One region of the Janthinobacterium lividum genome, then DNA from elsewhere that is predicted to be linked to it. Evidence: predicted binding sites of a transcription regulator. Region 1 holds the regulator's gene; each other region holds the start of a gene.

Region 1 (7,770 bases):
CGTGCGCTGGGCCAGTGACGCTGCCATCGCCTGCGTGGTGCTGCAATCGTCGACCGACAAGGCTTTCTGCGCGGGCGGCGACGTGCGCAGCCTGCGCACGGCCGTGGTCGAGCAGCCGGGCGTCGTGCCTAACCCGCAGGCGCTGGCCTTCTTTGCCGAGGAATACCGGCTCGACCACCGCATCCATACCTATGCAAAGCCGCTGCTGGTGTGGGGCGGTGGCATCGTCATGGGCGGCGGCCTGGGCCTGATGGCCGGCGCCAGCCACCGCGTGGTGACGGAAAGCACGCGCATCGCCATGCCGGAAATTACGATTGGCCTGTTTCCCGACGTGGGCGGCAGCTGGTTCCTGGGCCGCATGCCGGGACGCAGCGGCTTGTTCCTGGGTTTGACGGGCGCGCCATTGAACGCGGCCGATGCGCTGTTTGCGGGTCTCGGCGACTATTTCCTGCGCCAGGAAGAGCGCGCCATGGTGCTCGACGCGCTGGCACTGGCACAATGGCAAGCGAGTCCGCAGGCGAACAGCGAACAGCTGGACCGATTGCTGCGCGGCTTTTCGGCGCCAACGACGGTGCTGCCCGTCTCGGAAGTGCGCGCCAACTTCGACGCCATCGCCGCGCTGACGCAAGCGCCCACCTTGCCCGAAGTGGTGGCCGCCATTGCCGCGTATGACGGCGATTCGGCCTGGCTGCAAAAGGCGGCCCACTCGCTGGACAAGGGCGCGCCCACTTCGGCCGCTTTGGTGTGGGCCATGCGCGAACGCACGCGGCATCTGAGCCTGGCGCAAGTGTTCCAGCTGGAATTGATCGTTGCCGTGCAATGCTGCGCCCATGCGGACTTCAGCGAAGGCGTGCGCGCCTTGCTGATCGACAAGGACAACGCGCCGCAGTGGCAGCCGGCCAGCCTGGCCGACGTCAGCGCAGCGTATCTGGACGAGTATTTTGCCGCGCCGTGGACACAGCATCCATTGGCGGATCTACATTAAATAAAAGAATAACTGGAGACTTTCACCATGCAACATATCGCTTTTATCGGCCTGGGCAACATGGGCGCGCCGATGGCCCGCAACCTGGTGGCCGCCGGCTTCCACGTGTCCGTGTTCGACCTGGCGCCGGCGGCAGTGGCTTCGCTGGTCGAGGCGGGCGCCACGGCGGCTGCGTCCGCCAGCGCGGCCGTGCAGACGGCCGACGCCGTCATCACCATGCTGCCAGCCAACAAGCACGTGCAGGAACTGTACCTGGCGGCCGGTGGCGTGCTGGACTCGGCCAAGCCGGGCGCCTTGTTCATCGATTGCAGCACCATCGCCGCCGACGTGGCGCGCCAGGTGGCGCAGGCGGCCAGCGAGCGGGGCTTTGCCATGATCGATGCCCCCGTCTCGGGCGGCACGGCGGGCGCGGCGGCCGGTACCCTGACTTTTATCGTCGGTGGCAGCGAAGCGGCCTTGCAGCAGGCGCGGCCTTTGCTGGAGAAGATGGGCAAGAATATCTTCCATGCGGGCGAGGCAGGTGCGGGCCAGGTGGCGAAGATTTGCAACAACATGCTGCTGGGTATTTTGATGGCCGGTACGGCCGAGGCACTGAACCTGGGCGTGGCGCATGGCCTGGATCCGAAAGTGTTGTCCGACATCATGGCCAAGAGTTCGGGCCGTAACTGGACCCTGGAAGTGTACAACCCGTGGCCCGGTGTCATGGACGGCACGCCCGCGTCGCGCAATTACACGGGCGGCTTCGGAACGGCGCTGATGCTGAAAGACCTGGGCCTGGCGCAGCAGTCGGCCCTGTCGGCGAATGCGCCCACGCCCTTGGGCGGTCTGGTGCGCCAGCTGTACCAGATGCATGCGCAAGCCGGCTATGCGCAGCAGGATTTCTCCAGCATCGTGCAGATGCTGCAGCCGGGCTTGAACAAGCCTGCCTGAGGAATTTTGGACAAAAAAAAGCCCGCTGGTAAAAGCGGGCTAAATCCAATTCTTGGAAGAGTTGGAGGAGACAGATGCATTATGCTGCATCGCCACATATAACTCCAATTTATATTTTGAATATCAAATATAGATTTTCATGATATCTCTTCCCGGTAGCCGCCTGGCGGCTACCGTTGCCGCAACTTAGGCCGGATTGCAGGCGACCTTTACCGATGTCACATTCGCTTCGCCCATGGTGCCGCCGCCTGTGCCCGGCTGTACGACGCACAGCAGACCCTTCGGCTGCACGGAGACGCTGACGCCATAGGTATCGCCATAGGCGACGGAGCCGGCCATGGTAAAGGTCGTGGAGTCCTTGACCACTGTTGTTGTTGTACTACCGTTAATCAGCACCAGACCATCCACCGTCAGGCCGGAAATCGTGCCACCCACGGTATATCTGTTTTGCGCGCAAGCAACAGCGGCGCTGATAGTGAGGTAATGACCAGCCGAACCGGAACCACCGCTGATGCTGCAAGTCATGTGCGCCGGTTGCTGCTGGATGGTGATGTTGTAGTCGGTACCATAGTCGATGCGCTTGGCAAAGGTAAACGCTGTTTTCCCCGCAGGAACCGGCAGGGAGTCGCCGCTATTGACCAGGATCAGTCCTTCATTGTTCAAGCCTGAGATCGTGCCGCTGACATCATACGAGGCCTTGCCGCCGCAAGCGGCCAGTCCCAAGGTCAGCAGCAGTGCGGCGATAGGGCGCAAGCAGGATAACTTCATGTATTTCTCCAAAAAATAGGTGACGGATCGCAAGGATTACTGCGGCTTGCAGTCAAGTGTGGCTGCGGTCGTGGCGGCAGATCCCATCTTGCCGACCGTATCGCTGCCATCGGCACTGCTGGAACCCTGGAAGCGGCACGTCAGGCCCGTTGGCTGAGCCAGTATGGAAATGCCGTACGAGGCGCCGTCATCAACGCTTTTGAATTCGTAGGTGGTGGCGCCAGCCAGCAGGGTGGTGCCGTTGGGGCCCATCACCAGGCGCAAACCATCCGTGGTCAGGCCCGTGACCGTGCCGCTCAGCGGGTAGGCGTTGGTCTGGCAGTTCACCTGGGCTGTAGTCACGGAGTAGCTCGATGCCTTGCCGACGCCATTGATAATGGTGCAAACGGCACCCTTGGGCTGTTGTGCGATAGTGATATTGTAGCGGTCATCGTTCTTGACCAGCTTGGTGAAAACAAAGCTGGCCTGGCCCGCAGGAATTGGCAAGCTTTCCCCGTCATTCAAGAGAATCAGGCCATCTTTGGCCAGGCCGACGACTTGGCCTTGCAGATACAGGTTGCCGCCGCTGCCACCGCAGGCTGCCAGTGTGACGGCGCAAGCCGCCGCCAGCATCGAGCGCAGGTACAAATTTTTCATACATTCTCCAAAACGAATTAGGTTGGGTAGCGCAACGCGGACGCTGGCGCCGCATTGGAATGGCGCCTATTTTAGTCTATCTGGCAAGCTGAATGATCTTGCCTTGTATCACCCTGTAACAATTTTTCGCCGGGAAGCGCTGGCCCGGCCCCATTTCATGGAGGCGCAGCCATGCCGGCGGCGGCGATCAATGCGACAATAGAGGCAGGCTGCGCACTGTGGCGTGGCATCCACCGTGAATCCCATGTCCCTTGCCCCTGTAAAACCTGCCGTGCCGCCCAAGGCCATCCTGTTCGACCTCGACGATACCTTGTGGCCCATCGCGCCCGTGATTGCCGCTGCGGAAACCCTGCTGCACGACTGGCTGGCCACGCATGCGCCCAAGGTGGCGCAGCAGTTTTCCATCGAGGTGCTGCGCCAGCACCGCCTGGCCATGCTCCATGAACAACCGCATTTCCATGGCAACCTGATCGAGTTGCGCCGCGCGGGCTTGCTGGCCGCCTTCGAGGCGGCCGGCGAGGATCCTGTCCTGGTCGATGGCGCCATCGCGCAGTTCCTGGCTGCGCGCCATCGCGTCCAGCCGTATGACGACGTCTTGCCTGGCCTTGCCTGGATGGGCCAGCGCATGCTGGTCGGCTCGATTTCGAATGGCAATGCGGACCTTGACATTATCGGCCTGGCACAGCATTTTAAAGTCTCCATCGCCGCCAGCGATTTCGGCGTGGCCAAGCCTGACGCGAGCATCTTCCTGGCCGCTTGCGCCGCGCTGGGCGTGGCGCCGCATGAGGCCGTGTATGTCGGCGACGACTTGTATTTCGACGTCACGGGAGCGCAAGGGGCGGGCATGCGCGCCGTGTGGATGAACCGCAAGGGCAGCGACGCGCATCTGGCCGCCGGCGTGCAGCCCGACGCCATCTGCGCCAACTTCGATGAATTGCTGCTGTGGCTGCAGGGGCAACTGGAAGATTGATCGCCGCCGGGCGGGCGAACGTGCATAATAGGCGCTGTTGATGCACGTTCGGCCGCTTTCGTTGCCGCTTGCTTAACAACATACTTGCTTAAATAAAACACCATGCAACTCGATACACGTGCCCAAACACTGCTGAAAGCCCTGGTCGAGCGATATATCGCCGACGGCCTGCCGGTCGGTTCGCGCGCCTTGTCGAAAATTTCCGGCCTGGACCTGTCGCCGGCCACGATCCGCAACATCATGGCCGACCTGGAAGAGCTCGGTTATGTGTCCAGCCCTCACACCTCGGCCGGACGCATCCCCACGCCGCGCGGCTACCGCATCTTTGTCGATACCTTGCTGACCGTCCGGCACCTGGACGAGCATCTGGTGGAGTCGCGCATGCGCCTGCAGACGCCGCAACCGCAAAAAACCATCGCCAACGCGGCGCAGATGCTGTCGTCGCTGTCGCAGTTTGCCGGCGTCGTGCTCACTCCGCGCCGCGAATCCGTATTCCAGCAAATCGAATTCCTGCGCCTGTCCGAAAAACGCATCCTGCTCGTCATCGTCGCTCCCGGCGGCGACGTGCAGAACCGTTTATTGCTGACGGAGGCCGACTATACGCCGGCGCAACTGGTGCAATCGGCCAATTACATCAACCAGAATTATGGCGGCCTGTCATTCGATGCCGTGCGCGTGCGCCTGCAGGGTGAATTGCGCCAGTTGCGCGACGATATGGGCAGCCTGATGCAGGCGGCCGTGGAAGCGGGCAGCGAAGCGATGGCCGACCATAGCGATGACATGGTGATTTCCGGCGAGCGCAACTTGCTCAGCGTGAGTGATCTGTCATCGAATATGCATTCGCTGCGTCAGATGTTCGACATGTTCGAGCAAAAAACAGGTTTGATGCAGCTGCTCGATGTATCGAGCAAGGCGACGGGCGTGCAGATATTCATCGGCGGCGAATCGAACCTGGTGCCGATGGATGAGATGAGCGTGGTGACGGCGCCGTATGAAGTCAACGGCAAGATCGTGGGCACGCTGGGAGTGATCGGACCGACGCGCATGGCCTACGAGCGCGTCATCCCGATTGTCGATATCACGGCCAAGTTGCTGTCAAGCGCGCTCAGCCATCATTGATCGTACTGCCTGGCGCGCCAGCCGCCCCGTGGGAGCGGCCAGCTGTGGTCAGGCGGTTTTGTGCGGGCAAGCCGTCTTGATGCAGTTGCCATAGATGGCCAAGGCGTGTTCGGCGATCTTGAAGCCGCGCTCTTCGGCTACCTTTTGCTGGCGCACTTCGATGTCTTCGTCGAAGAATTCTTCGACCCGGCCACAGTCGAGGCACACCAGGTGGTCGTGGTGGGAACCTTCGTTGAGTTCGAAAATCGCCTTGCCGGTTTCAAAATGGTTGCGGTTGAGCAAGCCTGCCTGTTCGAATTGCGTCAGGACGCGGTAGACAGTTGCCAAGCCGACATCCATATTGTCGGCCAGCAGAATCTTGTAGACGTCTTCCGCGGTCAGGTGGCGTACCGGGCTACTCTGGAAGATATCGAGTATCTTCAGCCGTGGCAGGGTGGCTTTCAGGCCGCTTGCCTTGAGATCACTAGGATTGTTACTCATGTTTGTTGCTCGTATGTGGGTCAGGTGCTTTATCATATAGCGTTTTGTCGGGGAGTGCCAAAATATGCATTTTTTGGCGGGCCGGTCACTCCTGGCGTTTTGTTCATCCAATTGAGGTCATTTATGCGCGTAACACCGGCTGTATTGCCATCTCTCTGGCACCGTATTTCATTTCGAGCACCAGTCGTGGCAGGCATGGTCTGTGTCGCGCTGGCCATGTCCGGCTGCGCCAGCCGTGGCATCCTTGGCGAAAAGCCGGCGGCTGCTCAAAAAGAAGGCAAGGAACTGGTCCCCGAACAGGGCGCACAAACGACCACCATTACGCCGCTGCAAAAATTCATGTGGTTTTTCTCGCCCTACCGTCCTGACATTCAACAAGGCAACTTTGTCTCCGAAGAGATGCTGGCCCAGTTGAAAGTGGGCATGACGCGCGACCAGGTGCGTTTCGTCCTCGGCACCTCGCTGCTGACCGATATCTTCCATGCCGACCGCTGGGATTATCCATTCCGCCTGGCCCGGGGCAGTGGCGAAACCACCAGCAGCCGCGTGGTCGTGTACTTCGGCAAGGATGGCAAGGTTGAACGTTTCGAAGGCGGCAACTTGCCGACGGAGAAAGAATACATCGACCGTATCGCCGGCCCGTCGCCGTTCGCCAAGGTTGCCAAGGCTGACGTGCCTGCCGCCGCCGTGCCATCGCCCGTGGCGCCAAGCGCCGTGCCGGTGCCGGCCGATGCCGCGCCCGCCATTCCCGTGAGTAAGCCGGAAGTGACGCCTGCACCTGCCGCCGAGCCTGCACCTGCACCTGCACCTGCCGCCGAACCCACCAAATAAGTTGCTGTAAGAGAATAAAATGACTGAACTGAAAATCGCCATCGCTGGCGCCAGCGGCCGCATGGGCCATATCCTGATTGAAGCGGTCAGCAATGCGCCCGACGCCGTGCTGGCTGGCGCCCTCGACCGCGCCGGATCGCCTTCCGTCGGCCAGGATGCTGCCGCCTTTCTCGGCAAGCCTGCCGGCGTGCTGATCGCATCCGACCTGGCCATCGGCCTGGCCGGCGCCGATTACCTGATCGACTTCACGCGCCCCGAAGGCACTTTGCAGCACCTGGCCTACTGCGCCGAGCACGGCATCAAGATGATCATCGGCACCACCGGTTTCGATGACGCGGGCAAGGCCGCCATTGCCGCTGCCGCCGAAAAGACGGCCATCATGTTCGCGCCGAACATGAGCGTGGGCGTGAATGTCACCATGAAACTGCTGGAACTGGCCGCAAAAAGCCTGTCCGAAGGCTACGATATCGAAATCATCGAAGCGCATCACCGCTTCAAGGTCGACGCGCCGTCGGGCACGGCCCTGCAAATGGGTGAAGTGGTGGCCGGCGCCCTGGGCCGCGACCTGAAGGAATGCGCCGTGTACGGCCGCGAAGGCGTGACGGGCGAACGCGACCCGTCGACCATCGGCTTTGCCACCATCCGCGGCGGCGATATCGTCGGCGATCATACGGTGCTGTTTGCCGGCATCGGCGAGCGCATCGAGATCAGCCACAAGTCGAGCAGCCGCGTCACCTACGCCCACGGCGCCTTGCGCGCCGCGCGTTTCCTGGCCGACAAGCCGACCGGCCTGTTCGACATGCAGGATGTGCTGTCGCTGAAGAACTGAGGAAGACCATGGCCACTGCAATACTGAACGGCAAAGAGATTACCGACGCAGCGAGCTTTCACGCGCAATGCGTGCAAGCCTTCGGTTTCCCCGAGTTCTACGGCAACAGCATGGACGCCTGGGTTGATTGCCTCAGCTATCTGCGCGATGACGAAAACATGACGCAGTTCCGTTTGAAACCGAACGAAGTGCTCGACATTGTTGTGCAGGATGCGGAAGCAA
Region 2 (7,770 bases), 1.4 Mb from region 1:
TCCGCCACGGCCAGGCCCGACTTCAAGCCGTCTTCATGGAAGCCGTAGCCCGTCCAAGCGCCCGCGAACCACGTGTGCTGCGCGCCCTGGAAGCTGGCCAGGCGCGCCTGGGCCGCAATGGCCGCGCCATCGAACACGGGATGGGCATACGAAAACTCGTCGATGATGCTTGCCGGATCGGGCTCGTCGAGCGGATTGAGCGAAACGATGACAGGCGTGGTGAAGGGCAAAGGCTGCAACTGGTTCAGCAAATAATGCACGCACACCTGCGGCGCATCACCGTGCGCGGCCGGCCGGCCCTGGTAATTCCAGGCCGACCAGGCACGGCGGCGCTGCGGCAGGCAGGACGCATCCGTATGCAGCACAGCCCGGTTGGGCTGGTAGCGCACGGCGGCGAGCACGCCGCGTTCGTCGTCGCGGATATCTCCCAGCAGGGCCAGCGACTGGTCGCTATGGCAAGCGAGCACGACGTGGTCGACGTGGTCGACGCCGGCGGCCGTCTGCAGCTCGACCATGCGCGCGCCACCGTGCGGCTGGCGGCGCACGGCCAGCACGGGGCAAGCCAGGCGCTGCTGTGGGATGCCTGCCAGCAATTTTTCCACGTACACGCGCGAGCCGCCCCGCACCGTGCGCCATTGCGGCCGGTCGCTCACTTGCAGCAAGCCATGGTTGTGGCAGAAACGGATGAAGGTAGCCAAGGGAAAGTCCAGCATCTGGCGCGCCGGGCACGACCAGATGCAGGCGGCCATCGGCAGCAGATACCAGTGGCGGAACTCGTCGCCATAGCCGTGCAGGTCGAGAAACTCGCCCAGCGGCATGGCCGGCGCCGGCAAGGCGGCCGTGGCCAGGGCGCTGGCCTGGCGGTTGAAGCGCAGAATGTCGCGCAACATGCGCAGAAAGGCGGGGCGCAGCAGATTGCTGCGCTGGGCAAACACGGTGTCCAGATTGGCGCCCGCCCATTCCAGCACGCGGGCGTCCGGCGTCGCGCCCAGCGGCATCTTCACGGAAAACGACATGTCGCTGTCGGCCGCCTCGACGCCGAGTTCCTGGAACAGTTGCACCAGATTCGGATACGTGGCGTGGTTAAACACGAGAAAACCCGTGTCGACGCCATGCGTGACGCCATCGAGCGTGACATCCACCGTATGGCTGTGGCCGCCAAAATAGTCGCCCGCCTCGTACAAGGTGACGTCCTGGCCCGATTGCGCCAGGCGATAGGCACACGACAAACCTGCGATTCCTGCTCCGACGACGGCAATTTTCATGAGTACACCTGCATTAAATTTGTCCTGGACAAAATCAGCTTCATGGATAATCGATGAAATATTGATTCATGTCAATGAGTGTGCGAGCCGCTCCAAAACTCATACGCCCGCACTTTCCAATCGGATTCAGCTATTTGGTATGGGGCGGCGGAAGGCGTAAAATGCATGCCACGTTCTTCCGCATGCGAGCAAAGCCACCCTGGTATGGATACTGACCTGCAACCTACTTCCGCCTTCAGCATCAGCGATGTCGAACGCGATACCGGACTGGCCAAGGAAACCTTGCGTGTGTGGGAGCGCCGCTACGCCTTTCCCCAGCCCCAGCGCGACGCCTTTGGCGAGCGCAGCTACCCGGCCGAGCAAGTGCAGAAGTTGCGCATGGTCAAGCGCTTGCTGGACCTCGGATTCCGCCCGGGCAAAATCATGCAGCACAGCACCGTGCAATTGCAGCAGCTGGCCAGCGCCAGCAGCGCGGCGCCGTCAACGCCGGCCCCCCAGCTCGAACACTACCTGTCCCTGTGCCGTGGCCACCAGATGGCCGAACTGGGCGACGCCCTGCGCCAGGCGCTGGCCGTGCTGGGCCTGAAAGCGTTCACCATCGACGTCATCGCCCCCCTCACCGGCATGGTGGGCGAAGCGTGGGCTTGCGGCGAACTGGCCGTATATGAGGAGCATCTGTATAGCGAAACCTTGCAAACGGTAATGCGCCACGCCATCTTTTCCCTGCCACAAGCAAGCAGCCCGTCCACGCGCTCCCCACGCATCGTCCTCAGTACCTTGCCGCAGGAGCGTCATGGCCTGGGGCTGCTGATGGCCGAGGCGCTGTGCGCGGCGGCCGGCGCCCATTGCATGTCGCTGGGCGTGGAAACGCCGCTGAGCGACATCGTCGCGGCCGCCCGCGCGCAACGGGCGGACATCGTGGCGCTGTCGTTTTCCAGCGCCAGCAAGCAACGGCAGACGCGCGACAGCCTCCAGCAGCTGCATGCAAGCTTGCCGCCCAACATGGAATTGTGGGCCGGCGGACGCAGTCCCGTGCTGACCAGGCAGCCGCCACACTTTTTGCATGTGCTGGACCTGCGGCAAGTCGACGAAAGCATCGCCGACTGGCGCCGCCGCCACCAGGCACTGGCCCTGCAAACCCATTGAACCGGCTGAAAAGCGCGGCAACTGCGGCGATCTCCGTGGATAGCGGCGCAATGTTGCCAATCGAACAGTAAAGCATGAAGGGCCGGGCGCGCTCTGGTAGAATAGCCCGTAACACAGTGTCCGGCGCCGCCGGGCCTTAGGTCAGCACCCGCCACCACACATCCATGTTTAGTTTCTTCAAGAAAAAACCCATCGCTCCCGAGGCTGCACCAGCCGAGCCTCTCGTCCTTCCCGCCGCCACGCCGCCTGCCCCGCAGCCTGCCGCTACGCCCCTGAGCGGTGCGCCGGCCGAGCTCGTGCCCGTGATCGTGGCCGCCGAACCCGAGAAAAAATCGTGGATGACGCGCCTCAAGGCAGGCCTGTCGAAAACCTCGAACACCCTGTCCGTGCTGTTTGTCGGCGCGAAAATCGACGACGCCCTATACGAAGAGCTGGAAGCGGCGCTGCTGATGTCGGACGCCGGCATCGACGCCACGGAATTCCTGCTGACGGAATTGAAGAAAAGGGTCAAGGAAGACAAGCTGCTCGACGCGGCCGCCGTCAAGGCCGCCCTGAAAGTGCTGCTGATCGACCTGCTCTCGCCGCTGGAAAAGCGCTTCGAGCTGGGCCGCCACAAGCCGCTGGTGATGATGATTTCCGGCGTGAATGGCGCCGGCAAGACCACCACCATCGGCAAGCTGGCCAAGCACATGCAGTCGAACAACCAGTCCGTGCTGCTGGCCGCGGGCGACACCTTCCGTGCCGCCGCGCGCGAGCAGCTGATGGTCTGGGGCGAGCGCAACAACGTCACCGTGATTTCGCAGGAATCGGGCGACCCGGCCGCCGTGGCCTACGACTCCGTGCAATCGGCGAAAGCGCGCGGCATCGACGTGGTCATGGTCGACACGGCAGGCCGCTTGCCGACGCAGTTGCACCTGATGGAAGAATTGAAGAAAATCAAGCGCGTGATCGGCAAGGGCATGGATGGCGCACCGCATGAAACCTTGCTCGTCATCGACGGCAACACGGGCCAGAACGCCCTCACGCAAGTGAAGGCCTTCGACGATGCCCTGCAGTTGAGCGGCCTGGTGATCACCAAGCTGGACGGCACCGCCAAGGGCGGCGTGCTGGCGGCAATCGCCCGCGTACGTCCCGTGCCCGTGTATTTCATCGGCATCGGTGAGAAGATTGAAGACTTGCAGCCTTTCGTGGCTGCCGAATTTGTCGAAGCGCTGCTCGGATAAGCCCATACATGATTGAATTTCAGCACGTCTCCAAGCAATACTCCCCCGATGCCGTGGCGCTCAGCGACATTTCGCTCAGTATTGCCAAGGGCGAGCTGGTGTTCCTGGCTGGCCCGTCCGGCGCCGGCAAATCCACCTTGCTGAAAATGATCGCCGCCATGGAACGCCCCACGTCGGGCAAGCTGATCGTCAATGGCCAGGACATGGCGAAGATCAAGCCGGCCGGCGTGCCGTTTTTGCGCCGTAACATGGGTCTGATCTTTCAGCAGCAAAAATTGCTCAACGACCGCTCCATCCTGGCCAACGTCATGCTGCCGCTGCTCGTCGTCGGTGCCCACAAGGCGGCCGCCGAACAACGCGCGCGCGCCGCGCTCGACAAGGTGGGACTGCTGGACCGCGCCATGGCGCGACCGCTGTCGCTGTCGGGCGGGGAACAGCAGCGCGTATCGATCGCGCGCGCCATCGTCAACCGGCCGCAGATCATCCTGGCCGACGAACCGACGGCCAACCTGGACCGCGCCAGCGCCAACAAGGTGCTCGACGCCCTGAAAGCATTCCACTCCGTGGGCGTGACCTGCCTCATTTCCAGCCATGACGAACAGATGCTCGACGCCGCCGCCCGCGTGATCCACCTGAAAAACGGCCAGCTGGTCGCCATCGACAAGGCCACGCAGGCGCCCGTCTTCGCGCCGCCCGATCCCGATTTTGCGCCCTCGCCCGACCAGGACGACGCGCAGGGAGAGCAGGCATGAGAGGCTGGTTCCGTCAACACCGCTTTGCCCTCGGTTCGGCGCTGATTCACTTGCGCAAGTCGCCGGGCGGCTTTCTATTGAACGTGCTCGTCGTCGCCATCGCCCTGTCGCTGCCGTTCGCCGGCTTGACCATGCTCGACAATGTCCGCCCCATGTCGGAACAGATGTCGGTCGACCCGGAAATCAGCGTCTTCCTGAAGATCGACACGCCGCGCGAGCAAGCCGTGGCCCTGGCGAGCGCCATGCGCAAGATCGTGGGCCCGCAAAAGGCGAAGATCGTCTTCATCCCGCGCGAACAGGCGCTGGACTCGCTGAAAAACAAGAGCGGACTGGCCGATGTGCTCAGCACCCTGGGCGACAATCCCCTGCCCGACAGCTATGTGCTGAAACTCGATGCCTTCAGCAGTGCCAGCGAAGCGCAGGATGTCGATGCGGTGGCGGAACAGTTGCGCCAGCTGCCATTCGTGGAATCGGCGCAAGTCGATTCGGCCTGGGTCAAGCGCCTGGCGGCCCTGCTGGGTGTGCTGCGCCTGGTGCTGCTGCTGCTGGCGATCACGCTGGGCGTGGCCGTGATCGCCGTGGTCTTCAATACCATCCGCCTGCAGGTGATGCAGCAGCGCGATGAAATCAGCATCTCGAAATTGATCGGCGCCACCGATACCTTCATCCACCGCCCCTTCTATTACACGGGTGCCCTGCTGGGCCTGTGCGCCGGTGCGCTGGCCCTGGGCGCCGTGGCGCTGGCCTTGCAGCCGCTGAATACCGCGATTGCCGAGTTTGCCCGCCTGTATGCGTCCGAATTCCAGCTGGTGCCGCTGGCGCCGCTGCCGATGGCCGGCTTGCTGGCCCTCAGCGCCGGCCTGGGTCTGATCGGCGCCTTCCTCTGCGTGCAGCGCCACCTGGCGCGCCTGAACTGACCTTCCTTTCCATGGCGGCGCTCCCGCGCCGCCATGCGTCTCGCCATCCCCATATTGCTGCCATATTGATATTAAGCAAGTATTCTTAAGGCTCGCTTCAGCCAGAGGCCGTAGACTGGCCATGTTGTCGTAAAGCGGCCTGCGGCGCTGTTCAGATCGTTTTTTACAGATGTATATCAAGCATTCATTCGCCATAGCATTTAGGCTATCAGGTCGATTAAATGTGCTGATTGGCACTCTCAAGCAGAGAGTGCTAATATAGGGACATACCAATAGCAGAATCGCCATGGACGCCAGATCAAGATGGTGCCGCGATCTGCAAAGTGCAAGACCGAATACGCAAAAACGACGATACGAGCTGCCACGTCGCGTGACGTGGCCAACTGGAACAAAGCAAGACTACGAGGGAGAAAACATGACTATGATGTCCGCAACGTCCGCATTGGTTCCGACCAAAAGTAATGCGCTGGGCCTCGGGTTCACTGGCAATCTGGGCAATATCGACGCCTATATTTCGGCCGTGAACCGCCTGCCCATGTTGACCCATGACGAAGAAATTTCGCTGGCGACACGCCTGCGTGAAAAAAATGACCTGGCCGCCGCGCAGGAACTGGTGCTGTCACACCTGCGCCTGGTGGTCTCGATTGCCCGCGGCTACCTGGGCTATGGCTTGCCGCACGCCGACCTGATTCAGGAAGGCAATATCGGCTTGATGAAAGCCGTGAAGCGTTTCGATCCGGACCAGGGCGTGCGCCTGGTGTCGTACGCCATGCACTGGGTGAAAGCCGAGATGCACGAGTACATCCTGAAAAACTGGCGCCTGGTCAAGGTCGCGACGACGAAGGCGCAGCGCAAGCTGTTCTTCAACCTGCGCAGCCACAAGACGGGCCTGGACGCGATGACGCCAAAGCAGATCGATGCGCTGGCCAAGCTGCTCGACGTGAAGCGCGAAGAAGTGATCGAGATGGAAACCCGCTTGAGCGGCCGCGACATCGCACTGGAATCGCCGACCGACGATGAAGACGACAAGTTTTCGCCGATCGCCTATCTGTCGTCGGAGCAAAGCGAGCCGACCAAGGTACTGGAAGCGGAACAAGTGACGCGTCTGCAATCGGAAGGCCTGGAAACGGCACTGTCGAAGCTGGACGCCCGTTCGCGCCGCATCATCGAAGCGCGCTGGCTGGCCAACGACGACGGCTCCGGCGCCACCCTGCACGCGCTGGCAGAAGAGTTCGGCGTATCGGCCGAACGCATCCGCCAGATCGAAGTGGCGGCGCTGAAAAAAATGAAGGGCGCCCTGGCAGCCTACGTGTAATCGCAAGCAATGCCGCAATGCAAAAGGCGCCGCAAGGCGCCTTTTAGTTTTATACCTTGATATTTATCAACAGATAAACATTGTCAGCCCTTACGCTGCAGCCAAGCCCTTGGTGATCAGTTCGGCGACCAATTCATTCAGATCCGCGCCGCGTTCCTTGGCCAGGGTCTGCAATTGCAAGACCAGATCGCTGTTCAGCTTGACGGCGAATGGCACCAGGCCCAGGGCCTGATCGCGCTTGCGCTGCTCGCGGCGGTCGATGACCACCGCTTCCTTACCGAATGCACCGGCGCCGGGAACATTCATCTTTCCCATCAGTTTCTTGGCATCGCTTTTGGCCAGGTCGGTTTTTTTCATGGTTGTTTCCTGATTTTCAAAACAGCCATTCTACGCAGTAATCGGCGCGCCGCGTGGCTGGCGCATCAATTCACCGGCAGCACGCCAATAGTGCGCCGTAAAAATATCATTTTGTTACTATCATTTTCATCCCACGCGTGAACAAGCACGCCGGGGACGCTCCACCTGAAAGGAAAAACATGCATTATCTGACCCGCTCTTACCGCACCGTGCTGCTTCCCCTGTTCTTCGCCTGCCTGGCCGTGCTGGCTGGCTGCGGCGCGGCCGGCAGCGCCGGCGACGCGGAAAACACGCCGCGCAGCGTCACCCACGTGCTCTCGCCGGGCGAACAGGTGGCCATCACGGCCACCGACACCCTGAAACTCGAACGTGTCAACGACAGCCGCTGCCGCAAGGGCGCCGTGTGCGTGTGGAAAGGCTACGTCAGCTACAGTTTCAGTTTGCTCAACAGCGCAGGCGCCGCGGACATCGTCTTGTCCGACTCCATGCCCGGCGCCGCCAGTTCCGTCACCGTCAACCACCTGACGTTTACCCTGCTCGACGTCGATCCGGCCACGCCGCCCGCCCTGAATGCGGCCGAGCCCACGTACCGGGTCAAAGTGAAAATCACGCAGGGCGCACTGCCCCGCTAAACGCTGTGGCGCCGCCGGCTGTCGGCCGGCGCCTGCTGCCGGTCCAGCATGCCGTAATCGCGCACGACGGCGGCAATGCGCAGCCGGTAGTCGTCAAACACGCCCTGCCGGCCGGCCGTTTGCGCCGCGCGGTGCGCTTCCAGCTGCCGCCATTGCGCCAGCG
Region 3 (7,770 bases), 710 kb from region 1:
TGCGGCCAGTCGCGCCGTCGCCTGCGCGACTGGCCGACGGACATTACATCATGCCGTCCATGCCGCCCATGCCGCCCATGCCACCCATGCCGCCGCCCATGCCGCCGCCTGCTTTGTCGTCAGCGATTTCGCAGACCATGCAGTCGGTCGTCAGCATCAGCGAAGCGATCGAAGCGGCGTTTTGCAGCGCCGAACGGGTCACTTTGGCTGGGTCCAGGACACCCATTTCCACCATGTCGCCATACGTGCCGTTGGCAGCGTTGTAGCCGTAGTTGCCCGAGCCAGCCAGTACGGCTGCCACGACGACCGAAGCTTCTTCGCCAGCGTTTTGCACGATCATGCGCAGTGGCTCTTCCATTGCGCGCAGGACGATCTTGATACCAGCGTCTTGATCAGGATTGTCGCCCTTGACCGTGATGTTGGCGCGTGCGCGCAGCAGGGCTACGCCGCCGCCTGGCACGATGCCTTCTTCCACGGCAGCGCGGGTCGCGTGCAGTGCATCTTCAACGCGGGCTTTTTTCTCTTTCATTTCGACTTCGGTGGCTGCGCCAACCTTGATCACGGCAACGCCGCCAGCCAGTTTGGCGACGCGCTCTTGCAGTTTTTCACGGTCGTAGTCCGAGGTCGCTTCTTCGATCTGTACGCGCACTTGTTTCACGCGTGCTTCGATCGAAGCTGCTTCGCCGGCGCCATCGATAACGATGGTGTTTTCCTTGCCCACTTCGATGCGTTTCGCTTGGCCCAGTTCGGCCAGGGTCACTTTTTCCAGGGTCAGGCCGACTTCTTCAGCGATCACTTGGCCGCCGGTCAGGACAGCGATGTCTTCCAGCATGGCTTTACGGCGGTCGCCGAAGCCAGGTGCTTTCACTGCGCAAGTTTTCAGGATGCCGCGGATGTTGTTCACAACCAGGGTGGCCAGCGCTTCGCCTTCGATGTCTTCTGCGATGATCAGCAGTGGACGGCCAGCTTTTGCGACTTGTTCCAGTACCGGCAGCAGGTCGCGGATGTTCGAGATTTTCTTGTCGCACAGCAGGACGAATGGGCTGTCCAGCACGGCAACTTGTTTCTCCGGGTTGTTGATGAAGTATGGCGACAGGTAGCCGCGGTCGAACTGCATGCCTTCAACGATGTCCAGCTCGTCGTTCAGCGACTTGCCGTCTTCAACGGTGATGACGCCTTCCTTGCCGACTTTTTCCATCGCTTCAGCGATACGCTCGCCGATCGAGTAGTCCGAGTTTGCCGAGATCGCGCCAACCTGGGCGATTTCCTTGGTCGTGGTGCAAGGACGGGCGATTTTCGCCAGTTCTTCGACGGTGGCAGCAACTGCCTTGTCGATACCGCGCTTCAGGTCCATCGGGTTCATGCCGGCGGCAACGAACTTCATGCCTTCGCGCACGATGGCTTGTGCCAGCACGGTTGCGGTGGTGGTGCCGTCGCCGGCGTTGTCGCTGGTGCGGGAAGCAACTTCCTTGACCATTTGCGCGCCCATGTTCATGAGCTTGTCTTTGAGTTCAACTTCTTTCGCTACCGAGACACCATCCTTGGTGACGGTAGGGGCGCCGAACGAGCGCTCCAGGACCACGTTGCGGCCTTTCGGGCCCAGCGTTACTTTGACTGCGTTGGCGAGGATGTTGACGCCTTCGACCATCTTGGCGCGCGCTGCGTCGCCGAATACTACTTCTTTAGCTGCCATGTTCAATTCTCCTGAGTTTCGGGATGTATCTGTCTACAACGTGGAAACAATTACTTGACGACGATCGCCATGATGTCTTCTTCGCGCATGACCAGCAGCTCATCGCCGTCAACTTTGACGGTTTGGCCGGCGTACTTGCCGAACAGGACGCGGTCGCCCACTTTGACATCCAGAGGACGCACTTTGCCGTCGTCGAGAATCTTGCCATTGCCTACGGCAAGGACTTCGCCTTGATCCGGTTTTTCAGCAGCTGCATCAGGAATGATGAGGCCGGACGCAGTCTTGGTTTCCTGGTCGAGGCGTTTGACGATGACGCGATCGTTCAATGGGCGCAGATTCATACAAAACTCCTTAAAGTTCAATGGATAGGTGTTGCTAAATGAATACATGCCTGGCGCAGCGCCAGACCTGCTTTCAGTGACCGCCGTTGAAAGCAGCCCGCAACGGTCAAGCAAACCCCATGGCATCGGGTGCGTGCCAGCGCTGGGCAGTGGTGGCATCGCGGCGTCGCCCGCCGCGTAGCGTTCCCTGCTGTTGTCCGGCATACACCATCATGTCCTGAGGATTGCTACGAAAGAGTTTGTTAGCACTCTCTACTAACGAGTGCTAATTATAGGGACGCTAAGGGTCAACTTCAAGGGCTTATTCAAGGGGAACATATAGATAGATGCTGAGCAGAGCCTGCATCTACACAGGGTTTGCGCCAGCACAAGCCTCGTTCCCGGGCGTCAGCAACAGGCGCGACTCTAGCATGCCGTTCGGAGAGGGGGCGTTCCTGTACGCACAGGAAACAGAGTTTGACTATGAAATTTGATAAGATGATTGCAATTGCATATCAATATCACCACTCGCACCAGAAAGCACGCCATGCCATTCCCGATTTCCCATCCCGCCCTGCGCCTGTTGGGAGCTACTCTCGTCGGTCTCGCCTGCCTGGGCAATGCTGCGGCGCAAACGCCCACCATCGTCGACGAGATCACTGTGGCGGCCCTGACGCCGCTGGAAAAGGAAATGTTGCTCAATGACTTGTTCAACGATCTGAACAAGGATGACGACGACCAGGAAGCCCATGTGTGGGACAACGGCGGCGACAGCGGCGTGCTGGTGAAGGTCACATATAACTTCAGCAACTCCAGCATGACGGAACACAGTTTGAAGGCGCACGTGTGCCGCGACCTGAAATTCGTCGTCACCGCGGGCGACAAGTCGCAGGACCTGAGCCGCCGCACCTGTTCGCAGAACAGCGGACGCTGGGATGTGCAGGGCAAGGACCCGGCGCCCGTCGTGTATCCGCCATTCCTGTCCGACGTCACCATCGCCAAGCTGAATGCGAAGGAACAGAAAGCGCTGCTGACGGCCGCCGTGCGCACCTTGAAAGATGAAGAGGATGGCAAGACGCGCCAGTGGAGCAACAAGGGCCTGGGCAATGCGGTGCCGCTGGCAGTGCGCCTGACGCCCTCGGGGACGGACGCCAAGCCTGGCAGCTACCACCGTACTTGCCGCGACTTGACGATGGTGCTTGACGGCAAGGGCGGACAACAGACGCTGACGCGCCGCTCTTGCGAAAACCGCTATGGCGGACTCGATATCGAACCCGATTACGTCGACGAGTAAAACGCTGCCATCGCGGCGCCGGCGGATGCGCGCACTTGGCGAAAAGCGCCGGAAAAAGCGTGTATTGTCCGCCAACTGCCCTGCATTGATGTAAATATGTGTGACAGCGGCGTGATTCGATTGACGCCCATGGAGCGTCCGCCCTATAGTGGCGGGATGATTTCCGAATTCAACGAATTATCCGACAAAATAGGCCTGCTGGCCGAAATGACCCATGCGCTGCGCCGTGAAAACGCGCAACTGCGCAAGGACAATGCCGCGCTGGCCGCCGACAACGCCCTGTATGTGCAGCGCATGCGCGAGGCGCAGGAGCGGGTGGAAGCGTTGCTGGAAAAAATTCCCGAACTGGTGCAAGCCGGCCTGGAGCAAGCCGCTTCGGAAGCGGGCGCCTATAGTGCCGAGAACGAGAAGGAAGCGTAATGCCGCGTGTCGATGTCAATATCATGGGCCAGTCCTACAGCATGGTGTGCCGCGACGGCGAAGAGCGCGCGCTGCGCGAAGCGGCGATCTATCTCGATAGCAAAATGAAAGCCATCCGCGACGCGGGCAAGGTCAAGGGCAACGACCGCATCGCCGTGCTGGCCGCCCTGGGCGTGGCCGCGGAATTCCTCTCCGTGAAGTCGCCGCAAGGTCCGCTGTCGGAATTGACGATACTGGAAGTGAAGCAGAAAATCTCGGCCATGCACACGGTGTTGGATAGTGCATTGACGCCCCAGGAAAACCTTTTTTAAACACTGAACCAAACCTACTGCGTGTCGCGCCTTGCGGCCTGCGATGCTCGCTGTGCTCAAGCACAGCTGCGCTTCTTGGCCACAATTCATCGCCGCTCGCTACGGTTTTGTTCAGTGTTATTAATTGGATTTTAAGCGGACACAGTACGATTTGTCTTTGCGATGCGCGATCAAAGGAGTAAACTTGGGTCTACCCTGCGGTGTTCGCGATTGCCATATATTCCTTGAACCATTTATGCGCATCGGTTGCGAATTTTGTTTGATGGGAGTGAGCGTCGCTCGTTCGACGAACCCGAAATTGAACTAACGTGACCACCTTGAACCGTTTGGTTCGGGATGCCGGCATAGCGGCACAGGCGGGGCCCAATTTGCAGTACCAAGAAAACGGTTGCAGCATCGATGCGCAACCGTTTTTTTACGCCTGTTGCTTTTGATAGGGAGTGAATATGAAACAATATTGGCTGATGAAATCCGAACCCGATGAAGTGAGCATCGACGACCTCATGGCGGCGCCCAAACACACCATGCCGTGGTTTGGCGTGCGCAACTACCAGGCGCGCAACTTCATGCGCGATGGCATGCAACCGGGCGATGGCGTGCTGTTCTATCACTCGAGCTGCCCGCAGCCGGGCGTGGCGGGCGTGGCCGAAGTGGCCAGCACGGCGTATCCGGATCACAGCCAGTTTGAAGAAGGCGGAAAGTATTTCGATGCCAAGGCCACGCCAGAGCAGCCGCGCTGGATCAGCGTCGACGTGCGCGGCCTGAAGAAGACGGCGCTGCTGCCCCTGTCCGAGATGCGCCAGATGCCGGAGCTGGAAGACATGCTGCTGCTCAAGAAAGGCAGCCGGCTGTCGATCACGCCCGTGACGCCGGCGCAATGGAAAGTCATTACCGGCAAGCTGACAGGCTAGCCTTCGACCCGGTTGCGGCCATTCTGCTTGGCCCGGTACAGGGCCTGGTCGGCGGCGGCGAGCAATTGTTCCGGCGTCTGTCCTGCGTCATTGAGCGCGAGGCCGATGCTGGCCGTCACCAGGCCGCCGCGCGACGGCGCGTGGACGATGGCGGCTGAGGCAATCGCTTCCTGCATCTTGTGCGCCACGGCCAGCGCACCCGCACCATCGGTGGCGGGCAGGATGGCGGCAAACTCCTCTCCGCCGAAGCGGGCCGCCAGGTCGCTGGCGCGCGGCAACGCGGAATGCAGGGCCGCCGCGATCTGCACCAGACACGCGTCGCCATACGGGTGGCCGAAGGTATCGTTGAGGCTTTTGAAGAAGTCGATATCGATGATCAGCAGCGCCAGCGCTTGATTGTTGCGCGCGGCGCGCTGCCACTCCAGCTGCAGGGTCTGGTCGAAGCAGCGCCGGTTGGCGATGCCCGTCAAGCCATCCGTCAGCGACAGCTTTTCCAGTTTGTCGTGGGCTTCGCGCAACGCCCGTTCGCTTTGCATGTAGCGGCTTTGCAGGGTGGCCGAGCGCAGCGCGTGGACCGTCAGCGCGACAAACAGGGCGCTGGCCGCCAGGTAGAAATGTTCGCGCAGCACGACGAATCCCAGTCCCAGCAGGGCTGCCGTGAAGAAGATGGGGCTGAAGTTGTCAATCAGCAAGGTCAACGGGCGCGGCGGCCGTGCTTCTTCCTCGCCCGGCTGCACGCGCATGGCCAGCACCGCCAGCAGCAGGAAAGGCAGGCTGGGCAGTACCTCGCTGGGACCGGCTTCGGCCAGCGCATGCAGGGTCAGGTAATTATAGGCACCCGCGCAGGCGGCGTAGCACCACAGGAACACGCTGAGCAGCAGGTAGAAACGCCCTTGTGCGCCATCGCGGCGGTGCGCCAGCAGGCGCAGCGAGGCGCAACAGGCCAGGACGAGGTTTTCCACGTTGTACGTCGTCACCAGCAGGCTGGCGGGTATCGGCGCGATCGAGCGCTGGTCGAAGGGCGAGACGGAAAAGATGGCCGTATAGGTCAGGTAAGCTGCCAGCAGCACTTGCACGGCGTCCAACCATTGCAGGGTGCGCGAAGGGTGGCGGTCGCTGACGGAGGAAATGGCCAGCAGCAAGGGTGCGCCATACATGAAATAGGCAAAATCGGAGAAATACGTCGTGTCGGACGCCACATGGCCGCTCAGGTCTTGCCAGGCGGACAACGCCATGCCCGTGCTCCAGAACAGCATGGCGGCCGCAAACAGGCCCCAGCCCGTGCGCACGACGCCGGGTGTGCTCAGGCTGGCGTTGCGGCAGCAGGCGGCCAGCGCCAGCAGTGGCGCCATCACGCCGAACAGGTAGCTTACGGCGGGACCGCGCGTCCCGGCCCAAGCCGTCAAGGCCAGTTGCGCCAGCACGTAGCCGCCCGCCAGCGCCAGCCAGAATGTCGTGGTCTTCCTCGCATACTGCATGGATGGGACTCCCCGCTCGAATTGCCAACACAGCATGATTGCATGCCCTGCTCTTGCTGCAGGGTAAAGCGATCATTGCGCTATCGCAAGCGAAGATTCATTCCGCAAGGAAATTATGCTGCTTTGAGGGAAAGGTTGCCGGAGGAGGGTGATGGCGCGCCTGCCTGGCGCGCCATCGGGGGAACGGCCGTTTTACGTGTTGGCCGGGCGGGCCTTGGTGGGCGGCGTGCCCATTACCTGGCTTTTATACGCCCACACCAGCAGCGCGATGGCGCCGACGATCATCGGCAGGGACAGCATCTGGCCCGAGGTGATCGGCACGCCCAGCCACACGACTTCCCAGTCCGGCGTGCGGAAGTATTCCGTGAAGAAGCGCGCGCAGCCGTACAGCAGGGTAAACATGGCGCCCACGGCCATGCGCGGACGCTGCTTGCGCGCATACAGCCACAGGATGATGAACACCAGGATGCCGTCGACCAGCATCTGGTAGAGCGGTGACGGGTGCACGGGATACGGAATGCCTGGCCATTGCATGGCCCACGGCAGGGTTTCCGGGGCGATGCGGCCCGGCAGTTCTGCATTGATGAAGTTGCCCAGACGGCCGGCCGCGTAGCCGAGCGGCACCAGCGGCGCGATGAAGTCGAGCACATCGAACAGGTTGCGGCCCGCCTTGCGGCTCCACAGGTACATGGCCAGGATGACGCCGAGGAAGCCGCCATGGAAGGACATGCCGCCATGCCAGACCATGAAGATCTCGAGCGGATTGTGCATGAAGTATTCGGGGCGGTAGAACAGCACTTCGCCCAGGCGCCCGCCGATCACCACGCCCAGCATGCCGTAGAACAGCATGTCATCGAGGTCTTCCTTCTTCCAGCCCAGCACGGCGATATGCGGCTGCTTGATGCGCACGCGGCCCAGGATAATGAACAGGGCAAAGGCCAGCACATACATCAGGCCGTACCAGTGCACGGCGAGCGGGCCGATCTGGATGGCTATCGGGTCGGGCATCGGGTGTATCAGCATGGGGGTTTCTTTCTTTGTTTAAAGCCAAGGTTGCGTAGTATGGGGGCGCTTGCGGTTCTTTGCCTTAGCGGCCACTTAATTTATCGTGCCGGGTGGCTTATCTGCTTGCGCAACAGCGCCAGAAAGCCTTGCAGCACGGCGGACGGATTGTCGCGGCGCCAGGCCAGGCCCGTTTCCACCAGCGGCGTGGCGTCCTGCAGCGGCCTGTATTCTACGCCCGGGCGCATCAGATTCGATACCGATTGTGGCACAAGCGCGATGCCCATGCCAGCCGAGACGAGGCTGACGATGGTTTGCATCTGGATCGCTTCCTGGCCGAT

Evidence for each region. Region 1 encodes HrcA, which represses chaperone genes, less so after heat shock. Its sites were predicted from a motif close to TTAGCACTCNNNNNNNNNGAGTGCTAA; they were not measured.
Region 2: the regulator HrcA is predicted to act here: its motif matches at 5,534-5,560, upstream of rpoH (RNA polymerase sigma factor RpoH).
Region 3: the regulator HrcA is predicted to act here: its motif matches at 2,277-2,303, upstream of groES (co-chaperone GroES).

The regions. Positions count from the first base shown of each region.
Region 1 covers NZ_CP139976.1:6,119,327-6,127,096, reverse strand. Annotated here, with positions in the region: gene U0004_RS27695 (enoyl-CoA hydratase/isomerase family protein) at 1-985, shown strand, start outside; gene mmsB (3-hydroxyisobutyrate dehydrogenase) at 1,013-1,915, shown strand; gene U0004_RS27685 (DUF4369 domain-containing protein) at 2,102-2,683, opposite strand; gene U0004_RS27680 (hypothetical protein) at 2,720-3,319, opposite strand; gene U0004_RS27675 (HAD family hydrolase) at 3,564-4,289, shown strand; gene hrcA (heat-inducible transcriptional repressor HrcA) at 4,392-5,408, shown strand; gene fur (ferric iron uptake transcriptional regulator) at 5,457-5,888, opposite strand; gene U0004_RS27660 (outer membrane protein assembly factor BamE) at 6,084-6,719, shown strand; gene dapB (4-hydroxy-tetrahydrodipicolinate reductase) at 6,739-7,548, shown strand; gene U0004_RS27650 (barstar family protein) at 7,557-7,770, shown strand, end outside.
Region 2 covers NZ_CP139976.1:1,213,626-1,221,395, reverse strand. Annotated here, with positions in the region: gene U0004_RS05530 (NAD(P)/FAD-dependent oxidoreductase) at 1-1,265, opposite strand, end outside; gene U0004_RS05525 (MerR family transcriptional regulator) at 1,470-2,411, shown strand; gene ftsY (signal recognition particle-docking protein FtsY) at 2,576-3,634, shown strand; gene U0004_RS05515 (cell division ATP-binding protein FtsE) at 3,643-4,386, shown strand; gene ftsX (permease-like cell division protein FtsX) at 4,383-5,303, shown strand; gene rpoH (RNA polymerase sigma factor RpoH) at 5,725-6,618, shown strand; gene U0004_RS05500 (hypothetical protein) at 6,709-6,975, opposite strand; gene U0004_RS05495 (hypothetical protein) at 7,155-7,607, shown strand; gene U0004_RS05490 (antibiotic biosynthesis monooxygenase family protein) at 7,604-7,770, opposite strand, start outside.
Region 3 covers NZ_CP139976.1:5,411,706-5,419,475, reverse strand. Annotated here, with positions in the region: gene groL (chaperonin GroEL) at 44-1,693, opposite strand; gene groES (co-chaperone GroES) at 1,744-2,034, opposite strand; gene U0004_RS24465 (hypothetical protein) at 2,561-3,307, shown strand; gene U0004_RS24460 (DUF904 domain-containing protein) at 3,464-3,727, shown strand; gene U0004_RS24455 (cell division protein ZapA) at 3,727-4,038, shown strand; RNA gene ssrS (6S RNA) at 4,228-4,405, shown strand; gene U0004_RS24445 (EVE domain-containing protein) at 4,485-4,949, shown strand; gene U0004_RS24440 (GGDEF domain-containing protein) at 4,946-6,427, opposite strand; gene lgt (prolipoprotein diacylglyceryl transferase) at 6,620-7,450, opposite strand; gene U0004_RS24430 (LysR family transcriptional regulator) at 7,531-7,770, opposite strand, start outside.